2 regions of the Enterobacter cloacae complex sp. genome follow, and region 2 is predicted to be linked to the other one. Evidence: predicted binding sites of a transcription regulator. Region 2 holds the regulator's gene; the other holds the start of a gene.
What was found. Region 2 encodes sigma-54, which starts transcription at its own class of promoters, with help from an activator protein. Its sites were predicted from a motif close to GTTGGCACANNTTTCGCTNT; they were not measured.
Positions count from the first base shown of each region.

Region 1: glnK (P-II family nitrogen regulator) is a predicted target of sigma-54. The motif match lies at 3,328-3,347, and genes of this name have one in related genera.

Region 1 is NZ_LT991957.1:3,210,461-3,218,779, reverse strand. Features, by position in the region: gene DBR02_RS15895 (YbaY family lipoprotein) at 1-455, opposite strand, end outside; gene tesB (acyl-CoA thioesterase II) at 659-1,519, shown strand; gene amtB (ammonium transporter AmtB) at 1,615-2,901, opposite strand; gene glnK (P-II family nitrogen regulator) at 2,937-3,275, opposite strand; gene DBR02_RS15875 (SmdB family multidrug efflux ABC transporter permease/ATP-binding protein) at 3,487-5,268, opposite strand; gene DBR02_RS15870 (SmdA family multidrug ABC transporter permease/ATP-binding protein) at 5,261-7,015, opposite strand; gene DBR02_RS15865 (Lrp/AsnC family transcriptional regulator) at 7,046-7,504, opposite strand; gene DBR02_RS15860 (PLP-dependent cysteine synthase family protein) at 7,620-8,319, shown strand, end outside.
Region 2 is NZ_LT991957.1:1,538,790-1,547,108, reverse strand. Features, by position in the region: gene arcB (aerobic respiration two-component sensor histidine kinase ArcB) at 1-924, shown strand, start outside; gene elbB (isoprenoid biosynthesis glyoxalase ElbB) at 1,157-1,810, shown strand; gene mtgA (monofunctional biosynthetic peptidoglycan transglycosylase) at 1,807-2,532, shown strand; gene npr (PTS phosphocarrier protein NPr) at 2,572-2,844, opposite strand; gene rapZ (RNase adapter RapZ) at 2,841-3,695, opposite strand; gene ptsN (PTS IIA-like nitrogen regulatory protein PtsN) at 3,741-4,232, opposite strand; gene hpf (ribosome hibernation promoting factor) at 4,315-4,602, opposite strand; gene rpoN (RNA polymerase factor sigma-54) at 4,625-6,058, opposite strand; gene lptB (LPS export ABC transporter ATP-binding protein) at 6,106-6,831, opposite strand; gene lptA (lipopolysaccharide ABC transporter substrate-binding protein LptA) at 6,838-7,392, opposite strand; gene lptC (LPS export ABC transporter periplasmic protein LptC) at 7,361-7,936, opposite strand; gene kdsC (3-deoxy-manno-octulosonate-8-phosphatase KdsC) at 7,933-8,319, opposite strand, start outside.

The DNA of each region.
Region 1 (8,319 bases), 1.7 Mb from region 2:
ACAGGAACCAGGGTCAGGTCGATTTTGGTGCCGCCTTTATTAACCGCTTCCTGCACGGTATCGGTGATAAAGACCAGCTTATCGTTGATCGTTACCGCCGCGCTCAGGAGGATACGCGCGTTAGGCTGCACGTCAGACGGGTTATACGGCAGCACGAAGCTGAACGGCGCCTGTTTACCTTCTGTACGAACCGCGCGCTGGGCCAGCACTTTCGACGGTGCATCCGCCAGAGAGGCATCGGACAGCGTAACCGTGAGTACCGCGTCCGGCGGCAGAGCAACTTTCTGCTTGATCCAGATAGTACCGGATACGTTAGGCTGTCGAATGGCTTGCTGTGAAAGGGTGTTAATCCCGTTTGGGGTTGCCGTTGGCACCGGGACATCGGCACTCTTATCCGCACAGGCGGACAGCGCTACCGCCATTGCAACACCGCTTAACATAGGCACGAGTTTCATTGAAGTCTCCTTATCATCAATGCACCGGCGGGATCGATCCCATCCGATGTCGTTTTATTCACATAACGTAAACAAGTGTGGCACAAATCACGGATTAATGCCTAATTTTGGCCTGGTATTAAGATAATTCCACCCATCGGACCACTCTCGTTTCTGCGTTATACTCTGCGTATCTTTCGCCACGGCGTTTATTGAGGACCACTATGAGTCAGGCACTGAACAATCTGCTGACATTGCTAAACCTGGAAAAAATAGAAGAAGGGCTATTTCGCGGACAGAGCGAAGATTTAGGCTTACGCCAGGTTTTTGGCGGCCAGGTCGTGGGGCAAGCGCTGTATGCCGCAAAGGAGACCGTCCCGGCAGACCGTCTGGTGCACTCGTTCCACAGCTACTTTTTACGCCCTGGCGACAGCGCTAAACCGATTGTGTACGACGTGGAAGTTCTGCGTGACGGCCAAAGCTTCAGCGCCCGCCGCGTGGCGGCCATCCAGCATGGAAAACCCATCTTTTACATGACCGCCTCGTTCCAGGCGCCAGAGCCGGGGTATGAGCATCAAAAAACGATGCCCCCTGCCCCGTCGCCGGACGATCTGAAATCGGAAACCGACATCGCGCGCGCGCTCGCGCATCTGTTGCCGCCGCAGGTAAAAGAGAAGTTTCTGTGCGATAAGCCACTGGAGATCCGCCCGGTAGAATTTCATAACCCCATGAAGGGTCACGCTTCCGAGCCCACCCGTCAGGTGTGGATCCGCGCCAACGGCAGCGTTCCGGCAGATTTGCGCGTGCACCAGTATCTGCTCGGATATGCGTCGGATTTCAACTTCCTGCCGGTTGCGCTACAGCCGCACGGCGTGGGATTCCTGGAAAAAGGGATGCAGGTTGCCACGATTGACCACTCTATGTGGTTCCACCGTCCGTTCGATATGAATCAATGGCTGCTTTACAGCGTGGAGAGTACCTCTGCGTCCAGCGCGCGCGGCTTTGTACGCGGGGAGTTTTATACCCAGGATGGCGTGCTGGTGGCCTCGACGGTCCAGGAAGGGGTCATGCGTAACAGAGGATGATGTAAAAAAGCCCGGTAACGCTACGCTTACCGGGCCTGAGGATCCTGTTTTTGCAGGCCGGGTAGACGAAGCCGCCACCCGGCAAAGCACGCAAATCATGCGTTATAAGCATTCTCGCCGTGGCTGTTGACGTCCAGACCTTCGCGCTCCTGCTCTTCCGGCACGCGCAGCCCGACGGTCATATCGGCCAGCTTGTAGCCGATAAAGGCCACCACGCCCGACCAGACAACGGTAATGGCAATGCTTTCCAGCTGGACCAGCACCTGATGCATCATGGTCACGCCTTCCGCGTAACCCACGCCGCCGAGAGACTGCGCCGCGAAGATGCCCGTCATTACGCAGCCGATGATGCCGCACACGCCGTGCACGCCGAACACGTCGCACGGATCGTCAACGCGCAGAATACGTTTCAGCGCGGTAACGCCCCACAGCCCCGCCAGACCGGCGACGATGCCGATCAACAGCGCGCCGCCCACGCCCACGTAACCGCACGCTGGCGTGATGCCCACCAGGCCGGCAATCGCCCCGGAACAGGCACCCAGCAGCGATGGCTTGCCGCGAACGGCCCACTCGCCAAATACCCAAGAGAGGATAGCGCCGGCGGTTGCCACTACGGTATTCACGAAGGCCAGCGCGGCGATTTCGTTAGCGGCACTGGCTGAACCGGCGTTGAAGCCGAACCAGCCAAAGTAGAGGATGGCTGTGCCGGTAAAGACCATCGGCAGGTTGTGCGGTTTGAACGCTTCTTTCCCGAAGCCCACGCGTTTGCCAATCAGGTATGCGCCGACCAGGCCTGCTACCGCGGCGTTGATGTGCACAACGGTACCGCCCGCAAAGTCCAGCGCGCCATGGGAAGCCAGCAGACCGCCGCCCCAGACCATATGTGCAATCGGGATATAGGAGAGCGTCAGCCAGACCACCACAAAAATCAGTACCGCAGAGAAGCGGATACGCTCGGCCAGCGCGCCCACAATCAGCCCCACGGTGATGCAGGCGAACGAGCCCTGGAACGCGACGTGAATATACTGATAGAAGCTGCCCATCACCGCGGTCAGCTCGATATTTTTCAGCATCGCCCAGTTAACGTTGCCGAAGAAGGCGTTACCCTCGCCAAAGGCCAGCGAGTAACCGTAAACCACCCACAGCACGCACACCAGCGCGAACGTGACGGCAACCTGCGTCAGCATGGAGAGCACGTTCTTGCCGCGGATCAGGCCGCCGTAAAACAGCGCGATGCCCGGAATCGTCATGAACAGCACCAGCGCGGTGCAAATCATCATAAACGCGTTATCGGCTTTGTCTGCCACGGCAGGTGCAGCCATTGCCAGGCCCGGCAGCAGCGCCAGCGACCCCAGAGCTGTTTTCATTGTTGTTCTCTTCATTTTCTCGATCCCTTTCACTGTGTGCCAGGAGTTACTTACAACGCCGCTTCGTCAGATTCGCCGGTACGGATGCGAATGACGCGCTGTAGTTCAGCAACGAAAATTTTGCCGTCGCCAATTTTGCCGGTGTAGGCCGCTTTGCTGACCACATCAATCACCTCATCAAGCTGATCGTCGGCAATCGCCACGTCAATCTTCACTTTTGGCAGGAAGTTAACGCTGTATTCCGCCCCACGATAAAGCTCGGCATGACCTTTCTGACGCCCAAAGCCTTTCACTTCGGTGACGGTCAGCCCCTGAATACCCATGGAAGACAGCGCTTCGCGCACGTCTTCGAGTTTGAATGGTTTGATTACCACCGTAACCAGCTTCATAAATCCCCTCCAGTCAGAATTCGGTAATGGCCGCAGCTAACACGAAAGGGACATTGCAAAGGGTGTGCCAGAAGTGAAATGTGAGAAGGAAAGCGGCGCGGCGCGCATGCTCAGAGAACGGGTGAAAAAAAACGCACCATGACGGTGCAGGGTGCGTTTCCGTTTTGCACCAACAGGTATGTCTGTTAGCACATTGCCTTGGAATGGTGCATCAGGCGCTGAGTGACTCATCCTCGCGCACGCTGGCGGCCAGCTCGTCGCCTGCCAGCTGCAACTGATACATCTGCCAGTAGCGCCCTTTTGCCTCAAGCAGCTCCCTGTGCGTTCCCCGTTCAACGGCCTGACCACGGTGCAGCACCAGAATGGTATCGGCATCGACGATGGTTGAGAGGCGGTGGGCGATCACCACAAGCGTGGTGCGATCCCGCACGGCAGCCAGCGCCTGCTGGATCGCCTGTTCGGTACCGGAGTCGATGCTGGCGGTCGCTTCATCCAGAATCAGCACCTGCGGCGTCTCAATCAGCACGCGCGCCAGCGCCAGGAGTTGCTTTTGCCCGACGGAGAGGTTGTTGCCCTGCTCGCCCAGCCGGGTATAGATCCCCTCGCTTAAACCGCGCGCCAGATCCGCCAGCTGTACCGTCTCCAGCACCTCCCAGACCTGCTCAGGTGTGAACGGTCGTCCCAGCGTCACGTTGGCATAAAAGGTATCGGCCAGCACCACCGGATCCTGCTGCACCATCGCAACGCCCTTGCGCAACGCGTTGTGGCTAAGCGCGGCAAGAGGCCGTCCGTCCAGACGGATCTCCCCCTGCGTCAACGGATAGTAGCCCATCAGCAAACTGGCGAGCGTGCTTTTGCCGCTGCCGGTATGCCCAACCAGGGCGACAAAACCGCGCGACGGCACATCCAGGTTGATATCCTGCAAGACAAGCTGGTCGTCGCGATAGGCAAACGAGACATGATCGAACGCGATAGATCCACTTTCCAGCGGGCGGTCGTCATCGCCATAGGTTTGACGCGGCCTGTCCATCAGCTCGAACACACGCTCGCCCGCGACCACCGCCTGTTGCAGCATCGACTGCTGCGTGGTGAGTTCAATCAGCGGCTCGTTGAGGCGTCCGAGGTAGCTGATAAACGCGTACAGCACCCCCACCTCAATGGTTCCGCGCGTCGTCAGGCCAAACAGCATCAACAGCCCGCACAGCACCAGCGCAGAGAAGAGGCTCAGCAGCGGGCGTAACAGGAAACCGTCCAGACGTAACGTCTGCATCCGCGCCATATAGTGCGAGCGGCTGGCTTCCCCCATTCGCTCGCCAAAACGCGCCTGCTGGCGAAACTGCTGGATAACGCTCATGCCGTTGATCACTTCGTTGAAGCCATCATTGATATCCGCAAGGTAAGCGCGCACGCGACGAACAATCGGCGTGCTGTAGCGCTGGTAAATCACCATCACAATCAGCACTGCCGGGAAAATAGCGATCGCCACCAGCGCCATTCGCCAGTCAAGGCTGAACATCGCCACCAGCATCGCACCGATCAGCGCGGCACTGCGCAGAACCGTTGCGACAACGGTGACGTACAGGTCGCGGATCACTTCGGTGTCGTTAGTGACACGCGAAATAACCTGTCCGACCGGCTGGGTATCAAACTCGCTCAGCGGCTGGCGCAGCGCGGCATCCATCACATCCGTGCGTAGCTGCTGAACCACGCCCACTGCGGCCCGGTTAAACAGCAGCGACTGCGCATAGTGTAGCCCCGCCGCCGTCAGCTGTAGCCCGACATACGCCACGCCCAGCCCCGCCACCAGCCCCAGCGGCAGATAGCGCTTCGCCACCATGTTATCGATGAAATAGCTGATTAGCAGCGGGCCGGTCACCTCTGCAATCGCGGCGATCCACAGCAACAGCACGGCGATGGAAAGCGGTTTGCGCCACGGTGAGCCATAGGCGAGCAGCCGTTTTAACGTCGGCCACATCTGTCCAAACTTACGCATCGGCGACCTCCTCATCCAGCGCGGCTTCAAGCTGTTGATAGCGGTACATATCCCGATACCAGCCGGTCTGCCCGGCGAGCTGCTCATGCTGACCACGCTGGGCAATATGTCCGTGCTGAAGCACCAGAATTTCACTGGCTTCGGTAAGCGCCGACAGACGGTGCGCGCTGATGATGACCGTGCGCCCCTCCCCCCACTGGCGAAGGTTATGCAGAATTTGATGCTCGGTACGCCCATCAACCGCCGACAGCGCATCATCCAGAATCAGGATCTCAGCGTTCAGCAGCAGCGCGCGGGCGATGGAGATACGCTGCTTTTGTCCACCGGAGAGCATCACGCCCCGCTCCCCCACTTCCGTATCGTAGCCCTGCGGCAGGCGCAAAATATCCTCGTGGACGCTGGCCAGGCGCGCTACGTGCTCGATCTCGTCCTGCGTCGCCGTCGGGCACCCGAGCGCGATATTGTTGGCAATGGTGTCTGAAAACAAAAACGGCGTCTGGCTAACGACCGCCAGGCGGCTGCGCCAGTCATCCAGCAGCAGGCGCGGCAGGGGGACATCGTGGAAACGGATATCGCCTTCGCTCACGTCAAAATGGCGCTGAATGAGTGCCAGGAGGGTACTTTTTCCGGACCCCGTCGGGCCGCAGATGCCCAGCATCTGACCAGGCCGCAGCGTGAAGCTGACGTTTTCAAGCACCGGGTGTTCCGTTTGCGGGTAGATAAAGGCGCGAACGTCAGCCTTCAGGATACCCGGACCTTCCGGTACCGGCTCGCTGCCATCGTTCACCACCGGCACTTCCGCCAGCATGGCGCGGATACGGCTGTAGGCGGCGCTCCCGCGCTCAACGATATTAAACATCCAGGCCAGCGCCAGCATCGGCCAGATCATCAGCCCGAGGTACATCGCAAAGCTGGTTAGCTGACCGAGGGTCATCGTGCCCTGCACCACCATCCAGCTGCCGCCGCCAACCGCCAGCAGGTTCGCCATGCCAATCGCAATATAAATTGTCGGATCGAAACGGGCGTCAATCCGCGCCACGCGCATGTTTTTCGCGCCGGTGTCGGCGGCGTCTGCGGCAAACAGCGCGGACTGCCTGTCTTCCAGACCAAACGCTTTGATCATGCGGATGCTGGTCATGCTCTCCTGGGTGCGATCGTTCAGCGATGAGAACGCCGCCTGCGCCAGCTTGAAGCGTTCATGGAGCTGCTCGCCGTAGCGGTTAATCGCCAGCGCCATCAGCGGCATCGGCAGCAGCGCCAGCAGAGTGAGCTCCCAGCTAATTTGCGTAGACATCACAATCAGTACCGCACAGCCCATCACCAGGGAATCCACCAGCGTTAATACCCCTTCGCCGGCGGCAAACACCACGCGATCCACGTCGTTAGTGGCGCGGGCGATGAGATCCCCGGTACGGTGACGCAGATAAAACTCAGGGTGCTGGCGGCTCAGCTGGCGGTAAAAATCTTCGCGCAGCTCCACGGCAAGCTGGTAGGACGCGCCAAACAGCAGCACGCGCCAGACATAGCGCAGCAGGTAAACCACCACGGCCGTCAGCACCAGCGTGCCGACCCACATCATCACCCGTGCGGCGGTGTAATGTTGTTCGGTAACGCCATCCACGACGTATCCCACCACTTTGGGCGGGAGCAGTTGCAGGATGGCAATGATGATAAGCAGGGCCACCGCGCCGAGGTAGCGTTGCCACTCCCGACGAAAGTACCAGCTTAATTGGGCAAATAATCGCACGCGGTATTTTCCTGAAGGTATTTTATGATGTTATTCAATGGGTAATGCTGTGGTGTATTTAATCTGTTCCATGGCAAAACTGGAGGTGACATCGGACAAGCCCGGTACGCTGTTGACCAGCCGCTTGTAAAAATCATCGTAGCGCTTCATGTCCGCCACCTGAACGCGCATCAGATAGTCGTATTCCCCCGCCATGCGCCAGAAGCCGAGCACCTCGGGCATATCGGAAACCTGCGTGACGAAGCGGCTGTACCATTCGCTGCTGTGATGCTGCGTTTTTATCAGGACGAAGGCGGTCAGTCCAAGCCCCAGTTTTTCGGGATCCAGCAGCGCCACGCGTCCCAGCAGAATGCCATCATCTTCCAGCTTCTTGAGGCGCTTCCAGCACGGCGTGGTGGTCAGATTAACGGCATCTGCCAGCGCCTGCAAAGAGAGGGTGCAGTCGCTTTGCAGCAAAGAAAGCAGCTTGCGGTCAATTTTATCTAGCATACCCACCTCGCAGAGAAAATTATTCTCCATACATTCTATTTTAAAGGCCAGATAGCAACAATTTTTTCTGTGCTTTTCGCTATGCTGTGCACAAAATGACAAACGGATAACTACGATGAATAGCACCTGGGTTAAACATGCCATCAGCGAAATAAATGCCGACTATCAGCGCTCGGCAGACACCCACTTAATCCGCCTGCCTCTGCCGGGATTTCCCGGTATTCAGCTCTATCTAAAGGATGAAAGTACCCATCCTACCGGCAGCCTGAAGCATCGCCTGGCGCGTTCACTCTTTTTATACGGTTTATGTAACGGCTGGATTAAAGAAGGCACCACGATTATTGAATCCTCATCCGGCTCTACTGCCGTTTCCGAGGCCTACTTTGCCCGCCTGCTGGGCCTGCCGTTTATCGCCGTGATGCCTTCCTGCACGGCGAAACGCAAAGTCGAACAGATCGAATTTTACGGCGGACGCTGCCACTTTGTGGAAAGCGCCTGCGAAATCTACGCGGCCTCCGAAATGCTGGCCCGCGAGCTGAATGGTCACTATATGGACCAGTTCACCTTCGCCGAGCGCGCCACAGACTGGCGCGGCAATAACAACATTGCGGACAGTATTTTCCGCCAGATGACCCACGAACCGCATCCGGTTCCGTCGTACATTGTGATGAGCGCCGGTACGGGCGGAACCTCCGCCACCATCGGACGCTACATTCGCTGTCAGGGCTACGATACCCAGTTGATGGTGGTCGATCCGCAGAACTCGGTGTTCCTTGATTACTGGCAATCCCGCGATGCCGGCCTGCGTAGCCCCG
Region 2 (8,319 bases):
ATTGGCCTGGCGGTGTCGAAACGCCTGGCGAAAAGTATGGGCGGGGATATCACCGTTGCCAGCCAGCCGGGTAAAGGCTCAACCTTTACCCTTACCGTACACGCGCCTGCCGTCGCTGAAGAGGTGGAAGATACGTTCGAGAACGACGATATGCCGCTGCCGGCCCTGCACGTTCTGCTGGTAGAAGATATTGAGCTGAACGTTATTGTCGCCCGGTCGGTACTGGAAAAACTCGGCAACAGCGTGGATGTGGCAATGACCGGCAAAGCCGCGCTGGAGATGTTCACGCCGGGCGAGTACGACCTGGTGCTGCTTGATATTCAGCTCCCGGACATGACCGGGCTGGATATCTCCCGCGAGCTGACGCGCAAGTACGCCCCTGACGAGCTGCCGCCGCTGGTGGCGCTGACCGCAAACGTGCTGAAAGATAAAAAAGAGTACCTCGAGGCCGGTATGGACGATGTGCTCAGCAAGCCGCTGGCGGTACCCGCCCTGACGGCGATGATCAAGAAGTTCTGGGATACCTGTGATGAAGAGGAGAGCACCATGACGTCTGTTGATAGCGCCAAAGCCCAAACGATACTCGATACCGCCATGCTGGAGCAGTATATCGATCTGGTGGGACCAAAACTGATCACCGACGGTCTGGCCGTGTTCGAAAAAATGATGCCGGGCTATCTGAACGTGCTCGAATCTAACCTGACGGCGCGTGACCAGAAGGGCATTGTCGAAGAGGGACATAAAATCAAGGGCGCGGCTGGCTCCGTCGGGTTACGCCATCTCCAGCAGCTGGGCCAACAGATTCAGTCGCCTGATTTACCTGCGTGGGAAGATAACGTGGGTGACTGGGTTGAAGAGATGAAGCAGGAGTGGCAGAACGATGTGGCGGTGCTGAAAGCCTGGGTGGAATCCAGAAAAAAATGACCCCGGCTATACCGGGGTGCGCGAATACTGCGCCAACACCAGGGAAATCGTGGCTGCGCCTGATTTTTATGGGTTGTTTTCGCATGGACGCCGCCTGAAAATTGAGGCCGCACGCAGATAAGATAGCAAATCTTAAACAGTTTGTTACATGAATCAGTGAAATGTGTGAAGCATAGCGTTTTAATCAGAATTTTTAATGTGCTTCGGCGAGTTGCTTAGAAGGATCGTCAGAATGAAGAAAGTGGGTGTCGTGCTGAGCGGATGTGGCGTTTACGATGGTTCAGAGATACATGAAGCCGTATTAACGCTGCTGGCATTATCGCGCCAGGGGGCAGACGTTATCTGCTTCGCGCCGGATAAAACTCAAGCAGACGTAATGAATCATCTTACCGGCGAGCCAATGGCAGAAAGCCGTAACGTGCTGATTGAAGCGGCACGTATTGTGCGTGGCGATATTCATCCGCTGGCACAGGCCGATGCCGCTGAACTTGATGCGCTCATCGTACCGGGCGGCTTTGGCGCGGCGAAAAACCTGAGCACGTTTGCCACTGATGGGGCGGCGTGTCAGGTCGATCCCGACTTAAAAGCGCTATCGCTGGCGATGCATGCGGCGGGTAAGCCGCAGGGCTTTATCTGCATTGCGCCAGCCATGCTGCCGAAAATTTTTGATTTCCCGCTGCGGCTCACGATCGGAACCGACATTGATACCGCTGAAATTATCGAGGATATGGGCGGCGAGCACGTGCCATGCCCGGTCGACGACATTGTGGTGGATGAGGACAACAAAATCATCACCACGCCGGCGTACATGCTGGCGCAGAACATCGCTGAGGCTGCCGCCGGCATTGAAAAGCTGGTGGACAGAGTGCTGGTTCTTACCGAATGAGTCGTAAATTATCCCCAGGCGGGTGGTTAAAACGGATCCTGCTGCGTATTGTGCTGGTCCTGGCCGTTTTCTGGGGCGGAGGCATTGCGCTGTTCAGCATCCTGCCCGTCCCGTTCTCCGCCGTGATGGCAGAGCGGCAGATTAGCGCCTGGCTCTCAGGTGATTTCGGCTACGTTGCCCACTCAGACTGGGTCGGCATGGATGACATTTCCCCGTGGATGGGGCTGGCGGTCATTGCGGCAGAAGATCAGAAATTCCCCGAACACTGGGGTTTTGACGTGGCGGCTATCGAGAAGGCGCTGGATCATAATGAGCGTCATGAAAACCGCGTGCGCGGCGCGTCGACGCTGTCTCAGCAGACGGTAAAAAATCTGTTCTTATGGGACGGTCGCAGCTGGGTGAGGAAAGGTCTGGAGGCCGGGCTGACGCTGGGCGTCGAGACGGTGTGGAGCAAAAAACGCATTCTGACCGTCTATCTGAATATCGCGGAGTTTGGTGACGGCGTGTTTGGCGTCGAAGCGGCATCGCAACGTTATTTCGGCAAGCACGCCAGCAGGCTGAGTATGTCCGAAGCGGCGCTGCTTGCCGCCGTGCTGCCGAACCCTCTGCGTTTCAAGGCCAGCGCGCCGTCAGGCTACGTGCGAAGCCGCCAGGCGTGGATCATGCGCCAGATGCGTCAGCTGGGTGGGGAAGGGTTTATGGAGCGAAATCATCTTATGTAGGGCGGGTAAGCGTTGCGCCACCCGCCGACGTAGCGAACGTTAGTCTTCGTCAAACCCGGCATTAAACAGGGCAATCACCGCGGCCAGCGCTTCTTCTTCCTGCGGGCCGGTCGCTTCGACTTCAATCTGGCGTCCTTTGGCAGAATCCAGCATCAGCAGCGCAATCACGCTGTTGGCTTCTGCCTCGGTTCCCTCGTCGTTGCGCAGCAGCACCTCAGCATCAAAACCCTGCATCAGTTCAAACAGCTTCATCGCCGGGCGCGCATGCATGCCCAGCTTGTTGGTGATTTCGACGGTCTGTTTTACGGTCATGTTTTACGTTTTTCCAGCGTGCGATGACGGGACTGAACGTTCTTCCCGCGTGAGCGGAAGTAATCGGCCAGCTGTTCGGCAATGTAGACCGAACGATGTTTACCGCCGGTACAGCCAATCGCCACCGTCAGGTAGCTGCGATTGTTTGTTTCCAGCATAGGTAACCATAGCTCAAGGTAGCTTCGCGTCTGGTAGATAAAATTATGTACTTCTGTGTGTCGGTCAAGGAACGCCGCCACGGGCTTATCCAGACCGGTCATCGGACGCAGTTTCGGATCCCAGTGTGGGTTCGGCAGGAAACGCACATCAAAAACGTAATCCGCATCGATAGGAATGCCGTGCTTAAAGCCGAAGGATTCAAACACCATCGTCAGTTCGCGCTCGCGCTTGCCGAGCAAGCGAGTACGCAGCATTTCCGCCAGTTCGTGGACGGACATTTCAGAGGTGTCGACAATCAGGTCGGCGCGGGAACGCAGCGGCTCAAGCAGATCGCTTTCTTTATCAATGGCGCTTTCCAGCGACAGATTTTTACTGGAGAGCGGATGCAAACGACGGGTATCGCTGTAGCGGCGGATCAGCGTGTTGCGGTCAGCGTCAAGGAACAAGAGCTGCGGTGAAAAACACTCCGGCAGATTGTTCATTGCCTGCTCGAAGATTTCCGGCGATTCCGGCATGTTGCGCACGTCAATACTGACGGCGGCAGAGATTTGCCGGTCCGCAAGCGTCCGCGCCAGATCGGGTAACAACACTACCGGCAGGTTATCTACACAGTAAAATCCCATGTCTTCCAGCGCGCGCAGGGCCACGGATTTCCCGGACCCCGAACGACCGCTGACGATCATCAGCACCATGTTCCGTTTCTCCTCAGGGCAGCCGTTCTGAAGGCCTTCTCCCGATTATGCCTCATCCTGATTGCCTTCTGCTTCAGTGATAATTTGATAAAGCTCTTCATCACTTTGGGCTGAGCGCAGTCGACGACAAATGGTTTTGTCCGCCAGACGTTTGGCCACCAGCGACAGCGTGTGCAGATGGGTTTTGGTCTGATCGGCAGGCACCAGCAGCGCAAAGAGCAGATCCACAGGCTGGTTATCGATGGCGTCAAAAGCGATAGGCGTTTCCAGTTGCACAAACACCCCCACGGCACGCAGCGTATCTTCTTCCAGCTTGCCATGCGGGATCGCAATGCCGTTGCCGATGCCGGTACTGCCCATTTTTTCACGGGTCAGAATGGCTTCAAACACGATCTGCGGCGGCAGACCCAGCTGTTTTGCGGCCAGTTCACTGATAATTTCCAGCGCACGTTTTTTGCTCTGGCAGTGAACGCCACTGCGGGTACAATCCTGGTTAAGGACATTGCTCAGTTGTAGAGCGGAATCGTTGTTTATCATAATTTCACCTAAGCGCTAACCGTACAAATGGCCTGTTGTGTCTCACAACAGGCCGTCCTGCACCCGTTAACTGCCCGGACAATTAGTGTTGTTTCAGTTTATCTTTATGTTTATTGAGCTGTCTCGCAAGCTTATCAATCAAGCCGTCGATAGCCGCGTACATGTCTTGCCCTTCCGCACTGGCATGGAGTTCCCCTCCGTTGACGTGCAGAGTCGCATCCGAGATATGCGTCACTTTCTCCACTTTCAACACAACATAGACCTGATTGATCCTTTCGAAATACTGCTCAAGTTTTGCGAACTTAGTGTTCACAAAATCGCGTAAGGCCTCAGTAATCTCGACGTTATGTCCGGTGATATTGAGCTGCATAGTGTCTTCCTTATCGGTTGTGTCAAACCAGTTGTTTACGCTGGTTAGACGGCGGAATGGATAAAGACTCTCGATACTTCGCAACAGTACGGCGTGCCACCATAATACCCTGATCGGACAGCATGGTGGTTAACTTACTGTCACTGAGTGGCTTCGCGGGGTTCTCCGCGGCGATCAACTTCTTCACCAGTGCGCGAATGGCCGTTGACGAGGCTTCGCCGCCGCCTTCAGTGTTCACGTGGCTGGAGAAGAAATACTTAAGCTCAAAAATACCGCGCGGACTGTGCAGGTACTTCTGCGTAGTCACGCGGGAAATGGTTGATTCATGCATCTCGACGGCCTGGGCGATGTCTGCCAGCACCATCGGTTTCATAAACTCTTCGCCCTGTTCAAAGAACGCCTGCTGCTGTTCGACAATACAGCGGCTGACGCGCAGCAGCGTGTCATTTCGGCTCTCCAGGCTCTTAATCAACCATCGTGCTTCCTGAAGGTTGCTGCGAATGTATTGATTATCGGCGTCGTTACGTGCGCTGGTGCACATGGAGGCATATTGCTGGTTGATTTGCAGGCGAGGAAGGCTGTCGGCGTTCAGTTCAACGACCCAGCGGCCGTTGTGCTTTCTCACCAGCACATCAGGAATGACATATTCCGGTTCGCTGGTCTGGATCGACTGTCCCGGACGCGGATCGAGTGACTGGATCAGATTCACCGCTTCCTTCAGCACCTCTTCTTTGAGACGCGTGACGCGCATCAGGGTGCGGAAATCGTGGTTCGCCAGCAGATCCAGATGATCGCTGATGATGAGCCGGGCTTCGTCAATCCACGGTGTCTCTTTGGCAAACTGCGAAAGCTGGATCAGCAGGCAGTCGCGCAGATCTCTCGCGGCGACGCCAATCGGGTCGAAACGCTGGACGCGCTTGAGGACGGCTTCGATCTCTTCCATCTCAATGTCGTCATCGCCGATGCTTTCCAGAATATCGTCCAGCGTCACGGTCAAATAGCCCGTGTCGTCAACGGCATCGACAATCGAGGTGGCAATCGCGCGATCGGTATCCGAGAAAGGCGTCAGCTCCACCTGCCACATCAGGTAGTCCTGAAGCGACTGGGTGGTTTCGCCCTGATAGACCGGCAGTTCGTCGTCCTGATAGTCCGCGCGCGTGCCGGAAGGCGTTCCTGCGGTGTAGATTTCATCCCAGCTGGCATCCAGCGGCAGCTCGTCCGGCATCTCTTTTTGTTCGAGCGCATCGGCGGTGTCGAGCGTTTCCGTGTCCTGCGTTTGCTGGGTATCTACCTCGTCATGAAGATCGGTTTGCTCCAGCAGCGGATTGCTGTCCAGCGCCTGCTGGAGCTCCTGCTGGAGTTCTAACGTGGACAACTGCAACAGACGGATGGCCTGTTGTAGCTGCGGCGTCATGGCCAGTTGCTGGCTGAGCCGTAATTGCAAACCTTGCTTCATGTTCAGCGCGTTTTTCTCCGGTTCGGCGTGACTTAACCTCTACCCTATCAGAGTCTGAAGTCTTCCCCAAGGTACACGCGCTTAACATGCTCATCTTCGAGGATTTGCTGCGGCGTACCGTGGGCAATCAGATGGCCCTGGCTCACAATGTAGGCGCGTTCACACACGGCCAGCGTTTCGCGTACGTTGTGGTCCGTGATCAGTACGCCAAGCCCGCTGTCGCGCAGATGCTCAATGATACGTTTGATATCGATAACCGAAATCGGGTCAACGCCCGCAAACGGCTCATCCAGCAGGATAAATTTCGGATTTGCTGCCAGCGCGCGCGCAATCTCAACGCGGCGGCGTTCACCGCCGGACAGCGCCTGACCGAGGCTGTCGCGAAGATGTTCAATATGAAACTCTTCCATCAGCTCGTTCGCGCGGTCGGTGCGCTGCTCGCTGGTCAGATCGTCACGGATCTGGAGCACGGCCATCAGGTTATCGAACACGCTTAAGCGGCGGAAGATAGACGCTTCCTGCGGCAGGTAGCCGATGCCACGACGCGCGCGGGCATGCAGCGGCAGCAGGCTGATGTCTTCATCATCAATGATGATGTTGCCAGCGTCACGCGGGACAATGCCCACCACCATGTAGAAGGTTGTGGTTTTACCCGCACCGTTAGGGCCAAGCAAGCCCACGATTTCGCCGGAGTTGACGGTCAGACTGACATCTTCGACGACGCGGCGGCCCTTGTACGCTTTCGCGAGGTTTTTTGCAGTTAATGTTGCCATAACGAATTAGTTACTCTTTTTCTGTGCCGGAGCCTGACCGTTGTTCTTGTCCTGCAACTGCGAAGGCACGAGCACGGTAGTGACGCGTTTACCTTTTTCGCTGGAGGCCTGCATTTTCTGCTCTTTCACCAGATAGGTGATCTTGTCGCCTTTGATGTTGCTGTCCAGCTGTTCCAGGTAAGCATTACCGGTCAGGATGACCAGATCCTTCGCCAGTTCGTAGTGCATATGCGAGGCATGGCCTTTTACCGGCTTGCCGTTGTCCTGCATCTGGTAGAACGTGGCCGGGTTGCCATAACCATCAATAATCTCTTTGCCCTGTTCGCCGCCCGGACGGGTAACGACCACTTTATCGGCATTGATTTTGATGGTGCCCTGGGTCACGACGACGTTGCCGGTAAAGGTAACAACGTTACCCTGCATATCCAGAGACTGCGTATCAGATTCGATATGAATCGGCTGCTCGGTGTCGCCAGTCACAGCAAGCGCGGGAAGACTGGCCGCCAGCAGCGCGCTGGCGATAACAACTTTAAGGCTGAGTTTGTTTGTTTTGAATTTCATAGGAGGTTCTAACCTTTTCAATCAGCTCGGCGTTTTTGCTGCGTAAGTTCCCGCGCATTCTTAAACCGCTGGAATTAAATGTTGTGCCATACAGGGTGACTAAATCCTGCGACGTGACATCCTGGGTGACCAGGTTGATCTGGGCGTTATCGGTCGTAATTTTGCGCAGTTGAGCGTCAGCGGTCAGGGCGTTGACCTCAACGTGACCATACAGATAAAGCATACGGTCATTTGTCAGTTTTGCCCGGTCAGACTTGATCGACCACGTCGGCACTTTGTCGGTATCAAAGGTGGTCAGCACCGGCTGGGTAAACCACGAAACACCGTCATCTGAAAAATATTCGACATGCTGAGCAATCAGGCGATAGTTCAGTGCGCCTTCCGGGCTATAGACCACGGTATCGCTGCGATCGCTTTTGTAGGTCGGGTCGCTCGTGTTGACCACTTCCGTTTGCGTATCATCGCGGTCGGCGAGGTTCACGCCAATCAGGATCAGGACGACAAGCGAAAGCAGAATGATAACCCAACGTCTGGTTTTACTCATATCGATTGCCCTTTCGCCTCATCAAGCTTGCCCTGCGCCAGCAGAAGCAGATCGCAGACTTCACGCACGGCACCGCGGCCACCGTGAATATGGGTAACGTAATCAGCACGCGGGATCAGCAGCGGGTGTGCGTCAGCCACGGCAATGCTCAGACCCACCTCCGCCATCACTGGCCAGTCGATCAAATCATCCCCGACGTACGCCACATTCTCTGGCGCAATGGCCAGTTTTTCCAGCAAATCCCGGAAGGCTACCATCTTATCAGACTGTCCCTGATAGAGATGCGTAATGCCCAGCGTTTCACACCGATCTTCTACCAGTTTAGCTTTCCGCCCGGTGATGATTGCAACGTCAATACCGGACGTGAGCGCACAGCGGATACC